One region of the Paenibacillus sp. FSL F4-0097 genome, then DNA from elsewhere that is predicted to be linked to it. Evidence: riboswitches for the same ligand, from Rfam matches in the RefSeq annotation. Region 1 holds a riboswitch; each other region holds the start of a gene.
The links. Region 1 has a riboswitch for cyclic di-GMP ahead of MHH86_RS30390 (NPCBM/NEW2 domain-containing protein). Riboswitches for the same ligand answer to the same signal wherever they lie in the genome.
Positions count from the first base shown of each region.

Region 1 (6,116 bases):
GGTATAGAAAAGAATCCAACCCCTGCAATCCGCCAATGCTCTCCGGCAACACCTTCAGCCGATTATGGCCTAAATCCAGCATTCTTAGGTGAACTAAGCGACCGATGTTCTCGGATAACTGTTCGATTTCATTGCCCGCATAATTAAGTACCTCTAATTCGTCATGAAGGAAGAGCTGATCGGGAATCTCTTTAATATGATTGTTGTACATGCTCAGTTCTAGTAGCGGATTGCTCTCAAACACGACATCTGGCGTTTCAATAAGTCCTTTTCCGTCAAAATTATATTTCATGAATGGATCTCCTTTGTAATTTGTATTGGCATCAAGCCTATGTGACAACGTTACGATAGAATATAACAGGATGATGATTTATTATCAGTATGTTGGCATACAAAACTATGGAATCTGTTAGAAAGGAATAATGAGATGGAAGCTTCTTTTTGGACTGGCACTCGCTTTTTTCAAGGTTTACCCTCGGAGAAGATCGAGGCGGTCTCAGGATTATTCACTTATAAGGCATATTCTAAGGGGACCCTGGTGTTTGCAGAATCAGATCCGGGGGATTATGCCTACATTATCTATTCGGGGATTATAAGGGTGTACGCTACCACGAAAGGGAAAGAGCATACCGTAGATCTTTTTGGAAAAGGCGATTTCTTTGGCGATCTGGAAGTGATCCATCCCTCCAATATAAGAGTGCTGTCTGCGGTGGCTATGAATGATACTGTATTATTTGAGATTAAACATGAGCTTTTTAAGCAGATGCTTGCCGATTACCCGTTGATTAAGGAGCAATTGATGCTGCTGCAAATGGACCGTTTATTTTTATCGAATCGGTTATTACATGAAATGAAATTTCATGATGCGAGAGCGCGTGCGATATTTACGCTGAGAAGACTATACCAAAGATTTGGAGTAGAGGAGCAAGGCAAACAGAGGATTGATCTTCGATTGACCCATCAGCAGTTCGCGGATATGATCGGAACGTTAAGGGAGACGGCTACCCTTGTGCTTAAAGATCTGCAAGAGCAAAAGATTATTGAGATTCAACATCAGCAGATCACCGTGTTAGACGCGACATATTTACTGGAGTATACGGATTTCGATTGAGAAGAGCCGTTCCGGGATCTTTTTCAGAGAATCGATTATTAAAGGGGTTATGAATATGGCTTGTAATCATTGTGTAGTAAGAGAGCTGAATTTTCAAATCAAGCCTCATGGTGAGCTTAATCTTAGGGTTTTACCTAAGGTTATTCATCACTTGAGTAGAAGTAATACGATACATAAGGTAGAAGAAAATGTGATTACGATTAAGGAAGCTGAAGCGCGAGATCTTCTAGATTTCTGTAACGATCATATGGAGTCCGGGAAAATTGAATTTCGTATAGATGACCAAGCATGGAGACCTCTATCCGAGATGTCTACTGTAATGGATATGAAGTGGATTGATGAGGTTATCACTAAGGGTCTTGTTACTTGTTACTTCCAACCGATTGTGAACGTAAGGGAAGAGATTTTTGCATACGAGCTTTTATCGAGATTTAAAAAAGAAGATGGATCCCTTATCTATCCTAATGAGATCTTTGCGGCAGCACGGAATCGTGGGCGTTTATATGCTTTAGACCGGTTATGTAGAATGACTGCCGTAAAATATGCTGCGCCCTTAAATAAAAAAACGTTTATTAATTTTATCCCTACATCAATTTACGCTCCAGAGTTCTGCTTAAGATCAACGGTTGAATTGGCTAATCAATTAGGTGTCGATCCCTCTCTTTTTGTCTTTGAAGTTGTTGAAACGGAGAAAGTGGATGATCTCGCTCATTTGAAAGCTATTTTGACATATTACAAGGACCGGGGATTTGAATACGCTTTAGATGATGTTGGGGAAGGCTTCAGCACAATCGAGATGTTATTGGAGCTTAAACCTCATTACATGAAGTTAGATATGAAATATGTTCAAGGCGTGTCCAGTGATCCGAACAAACAGAAAATAGCTAAACAATTTTTAGAAAAGGCTTTAGAAATCCAATCTGTTCCTTTAGCAGAAGGTGTGGAGTTTAGAGAGGACTTTGAATGGCTTAAGCAGAGTGGTTATCAGTTGTTTCAGGGATATTTATTTGGAAAGCCTGATCCTATTCCCAAACAGTAATCCTAATGAGTATATATCGGTCCAGAGGATGAGATGAATTTCAGGTCAGAGTCTGAGTACAGCCAACCCCCGGGGTTGTATAATTTAGGTAATTTGAAAAGGGGGACGGGATGGATATGAAATGGCATCAATTTGTAACGCGCTGGGCGGATTCTAGGGGCTTTGATGGACGAGAAATTGATTATCAATGGCCTTCTCCCTCATTTCCGGTCATCAGTATTCGTAGTAATTTAGGGCGATACTCAGGTCAAAAGTATGGTCATGGAAGTAAACCCCGTGTAAAGACAGCTGTTGGTTTAATCGCTATTGGAGATGTAGCTGTCGGATTGATTTCCATAGGTGCGATAAGCGTGGGCGTACTTTCCTTAGGAGCAATATCACTGGGAATGTGGTTAGCGATTGGAGCAATAGCACTTAGCTGGCTTGGCTTCGCAGTGGGAGCGATTGCGATTGCAGGAGTGGCTGTAGGAGCGATCGCAATCGCGGAAAAAGCGTTGGGGGCCATCGCCATAGGGGATACGGCGTTTGGTGCGATAGCGATAGGCAGGATCGCTGGGGGTGCCATAGCTATCGGACAATGGGCATATGGTGTAATCGCAGTTGGCGAACATGGTTTCGGATTAATTCCCATCACGGGCGATGTGTGGAATTGGTTCCGGCGTTTGTTCGGATCGGGGAGTTAATTAGACCTCCAGTCCTAAAGGATCCCATTCTCTTCCGGGATAGTCGATAAATAATATCTATCACATGAGAAAAACTAATTGCAATTACCTATACTCATTTCATACCAATTAATCATGCGATCAGATCTAGGCTTATGTTACTCTTTGAATGTATTCGAAACTTCATAGGCAAACCTATGGAAATGTAGGGACGCAAAGCTATAGGGACTAAGGTTATCATAACTATTGTCAGCCAGCTGCCAAAGAGTGTGTAACGCTTTTTGTTAAAATATAAGAAAGTATAAGTTATACACCTATACTTAATATCTTATATTTCTCGCTTAAACGCTTACCGTCCTTATAAGGACGCCGAAGGCGTTTATGCTTGTTAAGGTTTAATAAAAATTAAGTCTTAATTTTTAGGCGACTTTATACGCAATCAAGCTACTCTTTTGGGGTAGTTTTTTTTGTGCCCATTTTTGGGCACTGGAGAGATTCATATGACATCTGGGGGTAAGAAGAGATGAAGAAAATGATTGCGATCGCTACATCGGCGGCCATGTTGGCCAGTTTTTCGAGTGAGGCAGGTTATGCTTTAGCAAGTGAGGCAAGCAAGGTAAATGTAACAAAAACAGTGGCGCAAAGTAAGGTTAACTTATTAAGCAACGCCTCGGTTATTCCGTTTGAGCTGTACGGCAAGGATGCTCTAAATGCCTATAATGAGGTTTTTAGAATGAATCCAGCAAATATTAAATCCATCACAAATAACGGTGGCAACTACTCAGGCTCGCCTATAGCTAAGGCTATGGATGGGGATATGAGCACGCATTGGGAGACTGGCAAACCGAATAGTTCAACGTTTACGAATGAGGTTGTGTTTGTTTTCAATGAGTCCACTGAATTAAATAGAATGGTATACGCGGCTAGGCAATCCGGTGCGAAAGGTAAAGGTTTTGCTCAAGAATTTGATATCTACGGCTCCACTACCGATGCGGGTGATTTTACGCTCGTGTCTTCTGGAGAATATACAGGCTCAACCGGTGATGTAGTGGAGATTCAGTTCGCACCTACGGCTTTTAAGAGACTTAAATTTGTCTTCAAAAAAGCGAACCAAGATTGGGCGAGTGCGGCTGAGTTTTCTTTTTATAAAGAGGATAGTGTCTCTGCTAAAATGAAAAAATTATTTACAGATGATACCTTGAGCCAAGTTAGTGCTGCCTTTAATACGACAGAGAAATTAACAGCTTTAGAGAATGAAGTGCAGGCACATCCACTGTATGCGCAGTTTAAAGAAGAGATAGAGAATGCAAAGATCCTTTTGAAGAACCATCAGGTAGAGGCAACGGCAGCCAAGGTTTCGAAGCTAAAAGGGTATGGAACAGCCTATGAAAATGCCTATAGCCAAGCTTATAGAATGCCGAATGCAAACGTATCAAAAGTAACGGTGAACGGTGGAAGCTACCCAGGTACGAAGCCTGAATATATGCTGGATGACCAGCCCACTACGCATTGGGAAACGAACAAAAACAATGATGCAAGCTTCACGAATGAAGTCGTGTTTGAACTAGCGCAAGCGGAAGTGCTGGACAGAGTGGCTTTTTTGGCTAGAGATAACCGCAAAGGATTCCCAGAGGCTTTTGAAATCTATGCATCAGAGACGAGTAAAGGAGAGACCTTCCAACTTGTATCTAGCGGAACCGCGATTAGTACCAATGACTTTCTGGAATTTAAATTCGAACCGACGAAGTTTAAAAGATTAAAATTTAAGTTCACAAAGGCTAATATCAACAGACCTTTTGCGGCTGAATTTAGATTTTATACAGAAGATAAAGTAAGCGAAGCTGTAAATGGTATTTTCACAGATGGAACGATGAGTGCGGTTGTGCCTGCTTATAATAGCGTCGAAGCAATCAACGAATTAGAAGAAGCGGCAAAAGTACATCCGCTCTATCCAATCCTGAAAGATTCTTTGGATTTAGCTAAGAGGCTAGTGAATGGTGAAGTTGAAACCGAAGGCACCATCATTGAGGCGGAACAACGTGGAGATATGAAAAAGCATGCGCAGGAAAACCTGAGAATTGGTTTTGGTACGAACAACCAGCCTACAGGTCTCGTTGCAATGCCTGGAGATACGATCAACGTTTATGTGGATGCAGCTTCTAACGATAAGCTACCTTCTTTAGTCTTTTCTCAACAAGAGGCCGCTTGGAATGTTTGGGCTAGAGGTGTGCAATTGCGTCCAGGTAAGAACATTATAACCGTTCCTGAATTTGCTATGAATAGTTATTATGCACATGAAGTGACTAAGGGCGGCACCGTTTATATCGTAAATCCCTATACAGCAGAGGAACAAGGGAAAGCGCCATTGATCCGCTTCGAAGGTTTAGAAAAGATTCCTTTTATGACCAAGACCACGGATCCAGAACAATTCAAAACCTTCTTAATCACATACAAACAAAGACTAGACGAAGATAAAGCGGCTCATCCAAATGTTCAAGATCGTAAACTCATAGATGTGGTAGAACTGGCCAGCGATCATGTTATTTTCACAGGAACGGCGACGGAGGCGTACAACAAATATATTACGCAAGGAAATAACCCGCTGGACACCGTAACTGGGTATGACACCTGGATGAAGAGTATTTTTGCCTTCTATGGCCTGGATGGCAGTAGCGAGATTCATGATGCCAAGCTAATTCGTGAGAATATTCGCTTGATGCAGCCTTATGGTGCGATGTATGCAGCGGGAGATCATACAGGGATCCAACTTGGAACAGTAGGAACCATGTTAGGTGATTTTAACAAAGCTTATCCGGGCTGGGGACTGAATCACGAAATCGGGCATCGCTTGGCTATGGGTGAACGGGAATATGGCGAAGTAACTAATAATATGGTGTCTATGTTTATGTCTGTCGCGGCGAATTCGATAGATAATCGTATACCGTATGAATCAGATATCTATAAATATGTCCTCGAAGAAAACAAAGTGGTTATGAATCAGCAGGGCTTATTTGCACAACTCGGAGCCTATTGGCAGCTGGAGCTGGCACATCCGGGATACTGGACAGAGCTGACCAAGCTATATCGGGAGCGGAAGGTCATCCTTACCAACGGTGACAATTCTAAGCAGCAGTATTTGGTGGAGTTCTCCTCCGAAGTACTGGGATTAGATTTAAGCAGCTATTTTGCCAGACATGGCTTCACTGTGAATCCTGAGACAAAAGCGAAAGTAGCCAAGTATCCGGCACCGCAAAAGTTATGGTATTTAAATAACTCGGTGATTAATTATGAGGGAACTGGAATA
Region 1 is NZ_CP151965.1:6,773,979-6,780,094, reverse strand. It holds gene MHH86_RS30410 (leucine-rich repeat domain-containing protein) at 1-292, opposite strand, end outside; gene MHH86_RS30405 (Crp/Fnr family transcriptional regulator) at 428-1,111, shown strand; gene MHH86_RS30400 (EAL domain-containing protein) at 1,167-2,150, shown strand; gene MHH86_RS30395 (hypothetical protein) at 2,267-2,833, shown strand; cyclic di-GMP riboswitch class I at 2,991-3,077, shown strand; gene MHH86_RS30390 (NPCBM/NEW2 domain-containing protein) at 3,336-6,116, shown strand, end outside.

Region 2 (6,116 bases), 2.6 Mb from region 1:
TATCTAGAAGATCAATCATTTCACCCAGGCACTCGGCATATTCACGTCCGAATTCCATATCTACGGTATCAATGACAGTTGGCTTACCTGTTTTTAATAAATAAGAATTATAGGTAGTTCCTTTTGCCAGAATCAGGCGGTGAAATGGAACCTGGCGGTTATCGATTTTGCCTATCCAGTAAGTATCCTCGGCGATTTTTTTGAATTGTGTACTCATTTCTTTAACCTCCAATGTTTGATTGATAATGTTTATCAACAACCTTATTTTATTATGGTTGCCAAACAAAAAAGAGGATTTGAATCAAATTATAAAAGTTTGAAAAAAAATGAATACCTTAAATTTAGACGATCTAAATAAAGTGATTATGCGTTGGGTCACATTTTAAATAAAAAGCCACAAAAATGTTTGCACTTCGCCTTAAAGAAAGAATAACCCATAACAACTTTATGCCATATCCTAATGAAAATAATAAAAAGGTGGATATCCATGACTGAAATACAAATAGCTGCTGTGGGAGATCTAATGGTCAAACGTTATATTATTTCGGATGCTAAGCAGCCTGACGGAACCTATTCGTTCAGCCCCCTGTTTGCAAAAGTAGCTCCTTATCTAAAACAGGCTGATTTGACAATTGGCAATCTCGAAACTACCTTTGCTGGAAGTGGCCCCGAATGCCGGAAAAGCCCACGTTCAGGCGGTCCGATATTCAAATGTCCAGACGAACTGGCCCCTGCACTTAAGCAAGCCGGATTCGACGTATTAGTAACGGCCAACAATCATTGCATGGATTATGGTGCCCCGGGTCTGGTTCGGACGTTACGAGTTCTAGACCGTAATGGAATCGACCACACGGGAACAGCTAAATCATTAGAAGAATCCAAGAGAACTCTTATTAAAAACGTCAAAGGAATTACGATCGGCATCCTCTCCTACACAGCAGGAACCAACCGAATTCCTGTACCAGTGAGTAAGCCATGGCTGGTTAACCGGATATCTACGCCCAAAATCATTCGGGAGATTCGAGATTTAAAAAAGAAAGTCGATCTAGTCTTGCTTTATCTGCATTTCGGAAGCGAATACCGTTACACTCCAAACAAGAGGCAAAAAGAGCTGGTCAATCTCTTCTTTAAAAATGGCGCCGACATCATACTGGGGTCTCACCCACATGTTCTACAACCGTTAGCGCTTCGTGGAAAAAAACAATTCGTTATTTACTCATTGGGGAATTTTGTTTCGACTAAACTAATGAATATTCCTTATACACAAAGCGGTATCATTCTTACGCTTAAAATAAAGAAGGATGAAAAAGGACACACGAGTATAACTAACGTAGGTTACATTCCGACTTGTGTAGATCGAAGAATAAAAAGCGGCAGGAAAATTACAGAGATCATCCCCATCCGCGACGCATTAAAGAGAAGCGACACCGACATAAAAACAGAACGGCGAAATCTCATGAATCGAATGTTGAAACATACGACAACAATCTTAAAGAGGGAATAGAGTCGTTACAGAAAAATAACGTTCCGCGGAATTACCGCGGAACGTTATAGATATAGCGCTCAAAACTGTGTTTGGGTTTAGCGTAAACGATCAGGCATCATTAATTTAAGGAATTCTAGAATACCATTCTCTACTACGAGTTCTTCTCTATCTTGATCAGCAAGTACTCTTCTGATGATATCTTCTTTACCCTCCAGCACTTTACTTGTCCAATGAGGATCAATGATAAGAGAACGTCCTACTGCTACTAATTCAGCATTTGTCAACGTGTCCTCTGCGTCCTGTTTGGTACGGATATCTCCGACCCCAATTAAAGGTACACGGCCATTGATTTTCTCATGTACATATTGCAGGATTGATTTTTCTTTAAAATCTTCTGATGCAGATACTTTCTTAAAATCCCCTAATGAAATATGCAGATAATCTAGCTTTTTATCAGCTAATTTATCAATAAGATAAAAGGTATCGGTGATTTTAATTCCAGGCTCTTCATATTCTTCTGGAGAAAAACGATAGCCGACAATAAAATCCTTAACCTTTGAATTGTCAACGACAGCAATAACTGCATCCACTAATTGGTTAATGAAATTAAATCTTTTCTCTAAGCTTCCGCCCCATTGATCATCACGACGGTTGGAGTGTGGAGAGAAGAACTGTTGGACTAAATATGTGTTTGCTCCATGAATTTCTACCCCGTCAAATCCAGCTTGAATAGCACGTTGAGTCGCTTTTTTAAAATCCTCAATTACACCGAAAATTTCATCTTCTGTTAATGCTCTTGGAATTTCTGCATTCGGACGTTCGGCAGCAATGGCGCTGGAGGAAACTGGTTGTACGCCACGTAGTATTTTTGAATCTGTCATTCTTCCTGCATGGAATAGTTGTAAAATAGCTTTTGTTCCATTTCGTTTAATAGTAGATGCTAATCGGCTAAGGCTAGGAATAAATTGATCGGAGGAAACACTAAGTTCACCTTCCCATCCTTTTCCACCCTCTTGTACATTTGCTGCCGCAGTGATGACCGCACCTACTTCGCCCGTTCTTAGTGAATAGTATTTCAATTCATCTTGTGTTACTACACCGTCATAAAAGCTCATTCGCGTGGTCATTGGAGCCATAACCACTCGGTTTTTTAATGTCAGTCCTCTGCGAAAAGTTAATGTTGTGTCTAGTGCTATCATCTTTTTCCCAACTTTCATTAAATTATATTTAAACAAAATATTATATACATGCGCATACATATAAATTACAGCAATGATTTATTCTTGTCAACTAATAAACAACTACTGTTGAATACAGCAAAAAGCACTGTTCAGCGGAACAGCGCTTTTTGCTCGATATGAATCGTCCTTATTATTCTAGTTCGGCCGGTTTTACAATGGCTGTACCTTTATTATTCTTGGAGTATTTAGCTTCAATTTTCGTGGTGTATGTATCTTTTGCTCCATCACTTACCAGCACATAACTCAGATCGACTGTCAGCTTTTCCGTTTGCCAGGTCTTAGTATTGACGAATAATTTCCACGTTACGCTTTTGGGTTGAACTGTCTCACCATCCCAGAGGTTCTCCTGGTCATAGAGTTTGATTATCCCCTTAGCTGCTGTCGGATCGGTTACCGTGAATTGTAAGACCGTTTGTGCGCCAGCCGTGCTGACTTTCATGGATTTTTTATAACTTTTGACCGAATCAAGCATGGAAACAGGATCGTATTGGCCTTTAGAGTAAAAGGCATCCCATTCCGTTTTCTCCAGTCCAAGCCAATACTGTGCATCAGGATCGATCGGCTCCCCGTCATCGTCGTAACCTTCATCTTCAGATTCATCGATCAGTTCACTTCCGTCTACAAGATAGTAAAACTCCTTGTCATTGGCATATAGACTGTACGATGTTTCTAAAAGACTACTAGCGACAGTGCCTGCTGCGGCAAAATTCGGCAGACGGTTGATATCCAGCTTCAGAGTGTTGGTGTTGCTGATACGCACCCCGCCGCTTTGAATATCCTGTTTTTTGGTCACATCCAGATGGAAATTCTTTATTGCTTTGGAGGCTGCCGTTACTTTGCTGATCATCTGATCCGCGGTTACTACTGTTGAGGTAGCTGCAGACACTACTCCTGGATTAGACATCCATCCGATCGTTCCGGACAGCAATAAAGCACCTACTGCCAAACTAGTACCTATTGTTTTGAAAAAACTGTTCATGTACTTCCCCTTTCGGCCCCTTGCGATAATGTAACGCCGTATAGGTCGAAATAATAAAAGAGCTCAAAATAGACTACATATTCTTAGAGCTATCCTTTATGCTTCATAAGACATCCCTATGGCGGCCTGGCGATCATTTCCTTCTGTCGAAAGGCTTTAGACCCATGGCTTTGTGTCATCATCTTTCGATGATTTTACCTTTAACGCGGACATTCAATTAGTTTTAATAGATTAGGGACGCATGTCCCACCGCTAATTTTATCATGGTTATAATTACCTGTAAACGACTTATCTTCCATTCGAATTCGCTATGATACTCAGAAGAAATACTACAATCAAAATGAAAAATGAACGATTACATACGCTTATAAGTCTTATTAATGAGAACAGCAGAGACAGGGGGTGCAGCAAAATGAGTGACCGGGAAATTTTCGAGCTCTATAAAGAACAAGTATATTATTTTTGTTACTACTTAATGAAAAATCAGGCAGATGCGGAGGATATTTCCCAAGAGGTATTTGTAAAAGTTATCTTAGCGGATAAGTCGAAGGTAAGAAACTTGAAAGCTTGGATTTTACGAATTGCTTCGAATGAGTGCAGCAGTGTGATCAAAAGGCGTAAGACGGGGTGGATGAAAGAAGTACGTAATTATTTACTATCCAGGTCTGAGGAATCAAACCCTGTAGAAAAACGTTTGGATCGACAGGAAACTAAAAAAGAATTACAAGGGTTATACAGTCAGCTTCCTGACAAAATCAGAATGGTAGTAGTCCTTCGTTTTATAAACGAATTGACTGTACCCGAGATTTCTAAAGTTATGAGCATACCCGAAGGAACTGTAAAATCCAGACTGAACAAGGGACTTAAAATACTAAATAGAATGGGTGGAACCCAACTAAAGGAGCTGAATAGTAATGAGTCTCTATATTGAAAAAGATAAACATATTCCCCGACCGGATTATGATTTGATGTGGACTGCCATAGAACAAGAAGCTTATACACGTCAAAGAAATCTGCATGCCTCCCAGAATACTCCTAGGTCTAATAAAAAGCTTATTCCTATCAGTATTGTCTTCTCTTGCCTCTTACTTGTAACCATTCCTGTATTCGCTAGTATGACGATTAATTGGGATAAAATTGGTGGTCGAAGTGTGAGCAATGCATTAAATAACGGCATCGGTCAACAGTATAATCTTCAAACTTCCATTTCAGGAGTAACAATGAATTTGAACGGTGTTGTAACTGATGGAGAAAAAATGAAAATGCTGTTATCACTTGATACTAAATCTGATCTATCCAAATATACTGGATTTGCTACAGAGGAAAACATCATGACTAGTGAATCCGGTGCCAAGGCAAAGGTATACGGTTATTTAGAATACGATCCTGAAAGCCAGAAACTCATTGGAGTATATGTGACACCTGATACATTAAAGGATGATAAAAAGGACTACAGGTTTGAAGCACGGAATCTCATTTTTTACAGTGATCGGAATATTCCCTTACAATCTAATCATCAAGCAGGGGATACTATCAATACTGGAGTTAAGCAATATCCAAGCATTCAAATCGAATCCGTTCGACATGTTTCCAATCAAACCATTATCCGTTACAAAGTCGCTGCATCACCATCTGACTTAGGACGGGGTAACCCACATTTGGTAGTTAGTACTGGTGGTCAAGAGAATGAAGCAATTCCAACCATCATGCCTAACGAAGGATCGGATTTATTTATTGAACAGGTCTTTAATATAACTGAATCAGATTGGAAGGAAGCTAGTCTTCATTTTAGTTACATTGAAGAAGCGAAACGATTTTCAGGTACGTGGAAGTTCGATTTTAACGCAGATGGAAAAAAAGCAAGTGAGGCGATTTACACTAAGAAACTGTATAACAGTCCTGAATTTCAAGAAAAGACCGGTATGACCTTAGATCAGCTAGTGGTTACCCCTTTGGATATCCAAATTCTAATAGATGAAAATGATTCGCTTAAAAAAGGAATTGTCCACTATAATACCGCTCAGTTGGTTATAGGTGATCAAACAATCACTGGGGGTTGGAATTTGAAGGGAGATCATTCCGAAAGCTACCAGCATTTATTTCAATTCGAATCTCCGGAATGGTATAACGACTGGTCCGATGTTCCAATGAAACTTATATTAAAGGATGCTGTCATTGAGAAACGTGATACTACTAAGAATTGGATCACTATAAACAAACCTAAAGAAGAAAAGCAGTTCACTTCACTTGATGTCGATGGGTTAAAAATTGAATTCACTTACTATACTGAGGGGGGAAATTTGATTGTGGAATCAACATCCAAATCTTCTGGCTTCAAAAGCGTTAACCAAACTACGTTACGGATTAATGGCAAAGAAGTTGTGCCTGAAATTACACCTAAGGGCATGAT
Region 2 is NZ_CP151965.1:2,414,313-2,420,428, reverse strand. It holds gene MHH86_RS10750 (FprA family A-type flavoprotein) at 1-217, opposite strand, end outside; gene MHH86_RS10745 (CapA family protein) at 488-1,504, shown strand; gene MHH86_RS10740 (NADH-dependent flavin oxidoreductase) at 1,582-2,745, opposite strand; gene MHH86_RS10735 (DUF6612 family protein) at 2,858-3,706, opposite strand; cyclic di-GMP riboswitch class I at 3,824-3,915, opposite strand; gene MHH86_RS10730 (RNA polymerase sigma factor) at 4,119-4,637, shown strand; gene MHH86_RS10725 (DUF4179 domain-containing protein) at 4,621-6,116, shown strand, end outside.
Region 2: another riboswitch for cyclic di-GMP. It lies ahead of MHH86_RS10735 (DUF6612 family protein); the one in region 1 lies ahead of MHH86_RS30390 (NPCBM/NEW2 domain-containing protein).

Region 3 (6,116 bases), 580 kb from region 1:
GCCGCTTGTACGTTCGAATTTGATTTTAGGGCTTCTGTTACAATTCTCCGTTGTTCGAAGCTATGAACATCTGCATAACCACTGGCCGGGCTGGAACGTTCCGGACGGCCGATATATCTTACGCCGGCATTCTTCGGTGCGATGGCCCGTAACCGAGGCTCGCTATAGCTCCAGCCGCCCATATTCTTCGGCTCTTCTTGCACCCAGACAATTTCCTGGAGGGAGCTGAGGGAGTTTAAATGTTCGCTTAGCTCCTGTTCCGGGAACGGATAAAGCTGCTCTAGGCGAAGAACATGCAGCCATGACCAATCCTTATCAGGTGCTGCTTCCAGTTCTGTTTGGATGTCGATAGCGACTTTACCGCTGCAGACTACGAGCCGTTTAACTTCACTTGGTTTCTGGCCAAGCAAAGATTCAGCTAATACAGGCTTGAATTGTCCTGAAGCCAGCTCGGTTCCGGCAGAAGTGCTGCGCGTATTACGAATGAGACTTTTCGGCGTCATAATGACTAGCGGTTTAGCATCTTCCTGCCCGCATAACGCTGCTTGGCGCCGCAGCAGATGGAAATATTGCGAAGCGGTAGTCAGATTAGCGACTGTCCAGTTCTCCTCAGCGGATAGCTGCAAGAACCGTTCCAGCCTACCGCTGGAGTGCTCAGGTCCCTGTCCTTCGTAGCCATGCGGCAGCATGATGACGAGATTGCTGCGCTGTGTCCATTTGGCGCGTCCAGCCGCAATGAACTGGTCAAAAATAACCTGACCCGCATTGGCGAAATCACCATACTGTGCTTCCCAGATTACGAAGGTTTCCGGTGCAAACACATTATAACCATATTCAAAGCCTAATACTGATGCCTCTGACAATGGACTGTTGTATACGCCAAAGGAGGCACGGGAATCGCTTAGCTGATGTAGCGGAGAGAATAAATCTCCTGTTTTACTGTCGTGCAGCACCAGATGGCGATGTGCGAAGGTTCCGCGTTGGGCATCTTGACCGCTCAGTCGGATGGGCGTCCCATTTTTCAAAATGGTAGCGAAGGCTAACGTTTCAGCCAGTGCCCAGTCGACCTTTTCACCCTCATTCAGTGCATCTTTACGACGTTGTAAAATGCGCTCCAGCTTCGGATAAACCTGGAATCCAGCTGGAACCGTCAACAGTTCACGATTGATCTCCTGCAGGCTGGAGATGGATACCGCTGTAGTGTTTGCCGCTGCGCGGTCCGTTTGTAGAGGAATGAAGGCTTTGGGTTCTTTTTTCTTATGATTGCCTTCCTTCATATTATCGTACGCACGCTGCAATACGCTTTCTGCTTCAGCATTCATCTTTTGTACGTCTTCGGCGGTAAGAACCTTTTCGTTTTTCAGTCTCTCTGCATAAACCTTGTAGACGGTCGGATGATTGCGAACCTTGCCGTAGACAATAGGTTGTGTGGTTTCAGGATCATCCATTTCGTTGTGACCATGACGGCGGTAGCCGATGAGATCAATTACGAAATCTTTTTTGAATTGATGGCGGTATGCGCTAGCTAAACGTACGGCTGCTACGCAGGCCTCTGGGTCATCAGCGTTGACATGGACTATCGGGATTTCATACCCTTTGGCAATGTCACTCGCATAATGCGTAGAACGGGAATCTTCACTTTCAGTCGTAAAACCAATTCGGTTATTAACAATGATATGGATCGTCCCACCATTTTGATAACCTTGAAGTTTGCCGATATTAAGCGTTTCTGCAACAATTCCTTCACCTGGAAAAGCAGCATCACCATGCATCAGCACCGCCATAGCTTTACTGGTATCAATCTTCGGCAGTCCTGCAGTGCTCCGGTCTTCTTGTGCGGCACGAGTGAAACCTTCCACGACAGGATTGACGAATTCCAAGTGACTTGGGTTATTCGCTAGTGTTATTCTTGTGCGTACGGTTTCTCCTTCACGGACAGCACGGTCTGCACCGAGATGGTATTTCACATCACCTGTCCAGCCATAGTTAATGCCTGTGGAGCCTTCGGAAGGGAAAAGCTCCTTGTTCGGAGAATGATGAAACTCTGAAAATATGATATCATAAGGTTTGCCCAAAATATGTGCAAGGACGTTGAGGCGACCGCGATGCGCCATGCCCATCAAAATATGCTCTGCACCGTCATGTGCAGCAGCGCGTACGATTTCGTCTAACATCGGCACAAGAGCATCATTGCCTTCAAGACTGAAACGCTTCTGACCTACAAAAGTCTTGTGGAGGAAGGTTTCAAATTGCTCTACCTGAATCAGGCGGTTCAGGAGCTCTTTGCGTTCTGTATTATTCAGGGGTGCTGGTGAGCTGGTGGATTCTGCCTGTCTATTTAGCCATTGCAGTTCTTTTTCTTCATGCACATGCCCGAATTCATAGGCGATAGTCTTGGTGTATGCCTGACGCATACGTTGCACGGCATCCCACCCGGTATGCACATCATTCGGCGCATTTTCCCATATAAGCGTGGCAGGCAGTGCAATCAGGTCTTCGCGGGTCAGCCCATAGGTTTCAGGCTCAAGATATTTTGCCATGGGATTCTGATCGCGTACCAGCGGATCAATTTCAGCGGCCATATGGCCATATATACGAATATTGGCGATTAGCTTGGAAGCTCTTACTGCTTTTCTAAGCCATTCGGTGTCTCCCGAGATGCGCGGCTGAGGAGCCGGTTCGCTATCCGGAGTTAGGGGAGGGGGTCCCGAATTTGTAAAAAGCTCGCGATAATTATTTTCTACGGTGGAGGGATCTTTCACAAACTGTTCATATCTTTCTTGAATGTAGCCTAAATTGGGTCCGTAATACTTACTCCAAATGGATTCGTTATAGGGCTCTTTGGCTGCCATGAATACATCCTCCTTAACGGATGAACTCCATACGTGACATTTTGTGTCAACGCTTACTGGAGCTGTGATGATTGCGGTTTCATTTCTCATCTTATTGTGCTACTTTCAGCCACTGTAATCAATTCATTCTTTCGTCCAATACGTTCGCAAAATGGTATAGGTTAGCTTGTTCTAATGAAAAGAAGGGTGTTTCTTCTCATTACCCATTCTAAAGGCCTATTAAAATGATTCTATTATCCTTATTTTTAACTATTAGGTCAGTAAATATTTATTTTGCTAGTACAATTTATTTTATGTAACGGACGAGTATCGTGATAATCGGACAAGATCTTTGAAAAAAAATCTTTTATTTTTCGTTTTTAAAATAGAAAGTAACCAGGAATCGACACACTTTTCCGCTTTCTTTTTGTATAATGTTATTGCAGATAGTAATTTTATAGTTTTTTAAGCAGATCCTTTCGTGAAAAGGGTCCAGTAAAAGGTAAACTTGCCGAAAGGCAGGGGCACAAAGTCGCGGGTCTAAGGTAGAGATACTATGACAGCCGGATTGCCTGGGGACGTAAAATCTTAGGGGGAGATTTTTTGGAAAAGTCCAACCAGGGTAGCAACAGAGAACAGCAGTTTATTGATCTGGATCAAGAGTGGGTACATTTATTATTAGCAGCTAAGAAGGCTGGCATTAAGGCAGATGAAATCCGCCAGTTCTTTCATGAGAAAACTGTGCAGATCGTGCAGTAATACATTAGAGGGGTTACATATCGAAAAAGGGCACAGCGGTTCTTCGCTGTGTCCTTTTTCGATATGATTTAGTAGAAGAGAGGATCGTACCAGATTAGTAGGAAGTATTAATCCTTTTGATCGAGCTTCCATTTCTGATAGTCCAGAAATTCTTTGAATTCGCGTTTGCTAATGCCTGAGTCCATAGCTTCCTGCACCAATCGGAACCATTCCGAATCTAAATGTGATTCCTCTGCATCATTTGGTTCTCCATAGAGTAGGGCATGAATGGATACCTGAAGCGCGTCAGCGATCTTTTCGATAAACTGGATGGATGGATTGGATTGGATGTTTCTCTCCACGTTGCTAAGATACGACTTAGCCACATCTGCTCTGTCCGCAAGCTCAGATAGGGAGAAACCCTTGTCTAGGCGGAGCTGCTGGATACGTTGGCCCATATTCTGTGGCACTATGCTGACGCCCCTCCGTAATTTTTGTTATTAGTATAGCAAATATCAATAAATCGGACAAAGTTTATTGTAAAGAGAAGAGCAGCAATCTGCTTATCCGTGGCCGGATTCAGGATCTGCTGCTCTTCGAGTATTTTATTAAATTACTTTATTGATCTTAGTAGTCTTTTTTCGCACCTTGTTTAGCTACGAAATCCCAAGTCAGTGTTAAGCTATCGCCTTGGAAAATATTTTGATCTTGGTTATTTTCCACAAATTCGAATTGGACGGAGAAGCTGTCATTGGTACCGGCTTTAATACCGGATGCTTCGGTAAAGAGTTGATCCCAACCTGTATTTTTTACGAGATCCGGATGCTGACTTTTTAAAGCAGCAAGTGTAGTCTCATAAACTACATTTTCAGGAGAGACGATAGGTACTCCTTTATCATTATTTCTAAGGAATTTAACTTTAATGAACTCGGCTAAATCCAGGTAGTTATCTCCTTTAGCATCCGTGATTTGAGTCGATGTATTCAGAATGATAGATCCGATATCGAGCGAACCATCGTTTTTCAATTTGAAGGATTTAGTTACAGTATCACCTGGTTTCAGGTTAGGAATATTAACGATGACAGAAGGGTCGGAGTTCAGATCGAGTGTACCCGCTGCGAATGTAGCTGTGCTTTGCGCAGTGTCGCTAAAGTATGCGAAGGTTCCTCCGCCGATTAATGATAAACCCAGTGCTGCAGATGCTACGCCAAGACCCAATGTTTTCTTGATACCCATAATAAAATTCCTCCTCAAATTTGTGTTTGAATTTTTTATAAAATTTATATATTGTATCTTCCGGTTCGTAAGCGGAAGTGGACAATCAACTTAGGGCTGTGTTTCTGTTGGGGACGGTGAGGCTGGCAGTAGGGCAGCATTTTTCTTTTCTAATGCAGCTACAGCCTTCCAAGAGGTATACAGAGCATAGAGCAGAAGCATCAAGCCAGGCACGATCATGAGGACTACACTTCCAGCTTTGGAAACCGCGAAATTCATAGCGTAACCGACATAGGGTACAGTGACCCCGGTATACTGAGCTACAACATTCGCAGAACTGGTAGGGTTCATGTCGGGTGCGTCGTTGTTATCGCCTTTAGTGCGATAAACAGCTTCACCAGTAGCGTTATTGACGGTCGCTTCTACAATCCGGTGAGTAATGAGCAGATTATCTTCGTTCCTAAAGGTGATGACATCGCCTGGTTTGAAACGATTCATATCCCCTCCGGGTTTTAATGCGACAATTGAGCCTGTCTGAATTCCTGGTTCCATCGATCCTGAGAGTACGGTTTTGATCTCATATCCGAAGAAAGCAGGTTCACCACCGGAGGCCTTGGATAACACTACGGCTGCCACCAGCAGAATAAAGATCACAAGCATTAAGCTCGATAAGGTATTATTGATAATTTTTTTAATTCGCATCTTATTCTCCACCTTTCTCAGGTTGAGGGTCCGAAGGAGCTTGGGTTGCTACCGGCGGGGTAGTCGTACTGTCTTCCGCCTTTGGCGTCTCTTGTGGAGCCTCTTGCTGAGGAACATCTTTTGGAATTGTGAGCTCTTCACCAATTTCCGGCTTAACCGGGTCAGTGGCTGGGGCTTCAGGTTGTTCTTTATTTGGGGCTTCCGGAGCAGCTTCACCTGACGTTGGAGGGGTTGCCTCAGCTTTCGCTTTATCCTCGGCTTCTTGTTGCTTTTTCTCCTCAGCCAAACGTTCTTCTTCCTTCTTCGCTTCTTCTTCTTTCTTTGCTTGCTCTTCTTCTAGCCGAGCTTTTTCAAGCTCTTCTAGTTTTTGCTCGCGAGTCTGACTGATCATTTGGAGTTTATCTTGAAGGGTAGTGATACCTGAGGTTGCCGATTCTTTAAGGTTAGTCAATTCGGTATTTAGAGCTTCATAAGTGGAGGTGAGGTCGCTAGAGATCACGCCATCTGGTTGAGTGAAGGTAATCAGGAATGGCAGTGGCTGTGGGAACTCTCCTTCGCGTAATTCAAGTTGTCCATAAACATCACTGGTAACTACCGAAGCGAATGGAAGACCGACATCGTGTATGGAGG
Region 3 is NZ_CP151965.1:407,930-414,045, forward strand. It holds gene MHH86_RS01810 (2-oxoglutarate dehydrogenase E1 component) at 1-2,852, opposite strand, end outside; cyclic di-GMP riboswitch class I at 3,323-3,407, shown strand; gene MHH86_RS01815 (anti-repressor SinI family protein) at 3,435-3,590, shown strand; gene MHH86_RS01820 (helix-turn-helix domain-containing protein) at 3,698-4,027, opposite strand; gene MHH86_RS01825 (TasA family protein) at 4,197-4,805, opposite strand; gene MHH86_RS01830 (signal peptidase I) at 4,896-5,486, opposite strand; gene MHH86_RS01835 (hypothetical protein) at 5,488-6,116, opposite strand, start outside.
Region 3: another riboswitch for cyclic di-GMP. It lies ahead of MHH86_RS01815 (anti-repressor SinI family protein); the one in region 1 lies ahead of MHH86_RS30390 (NPCBM/NEW2 domain-containing protein).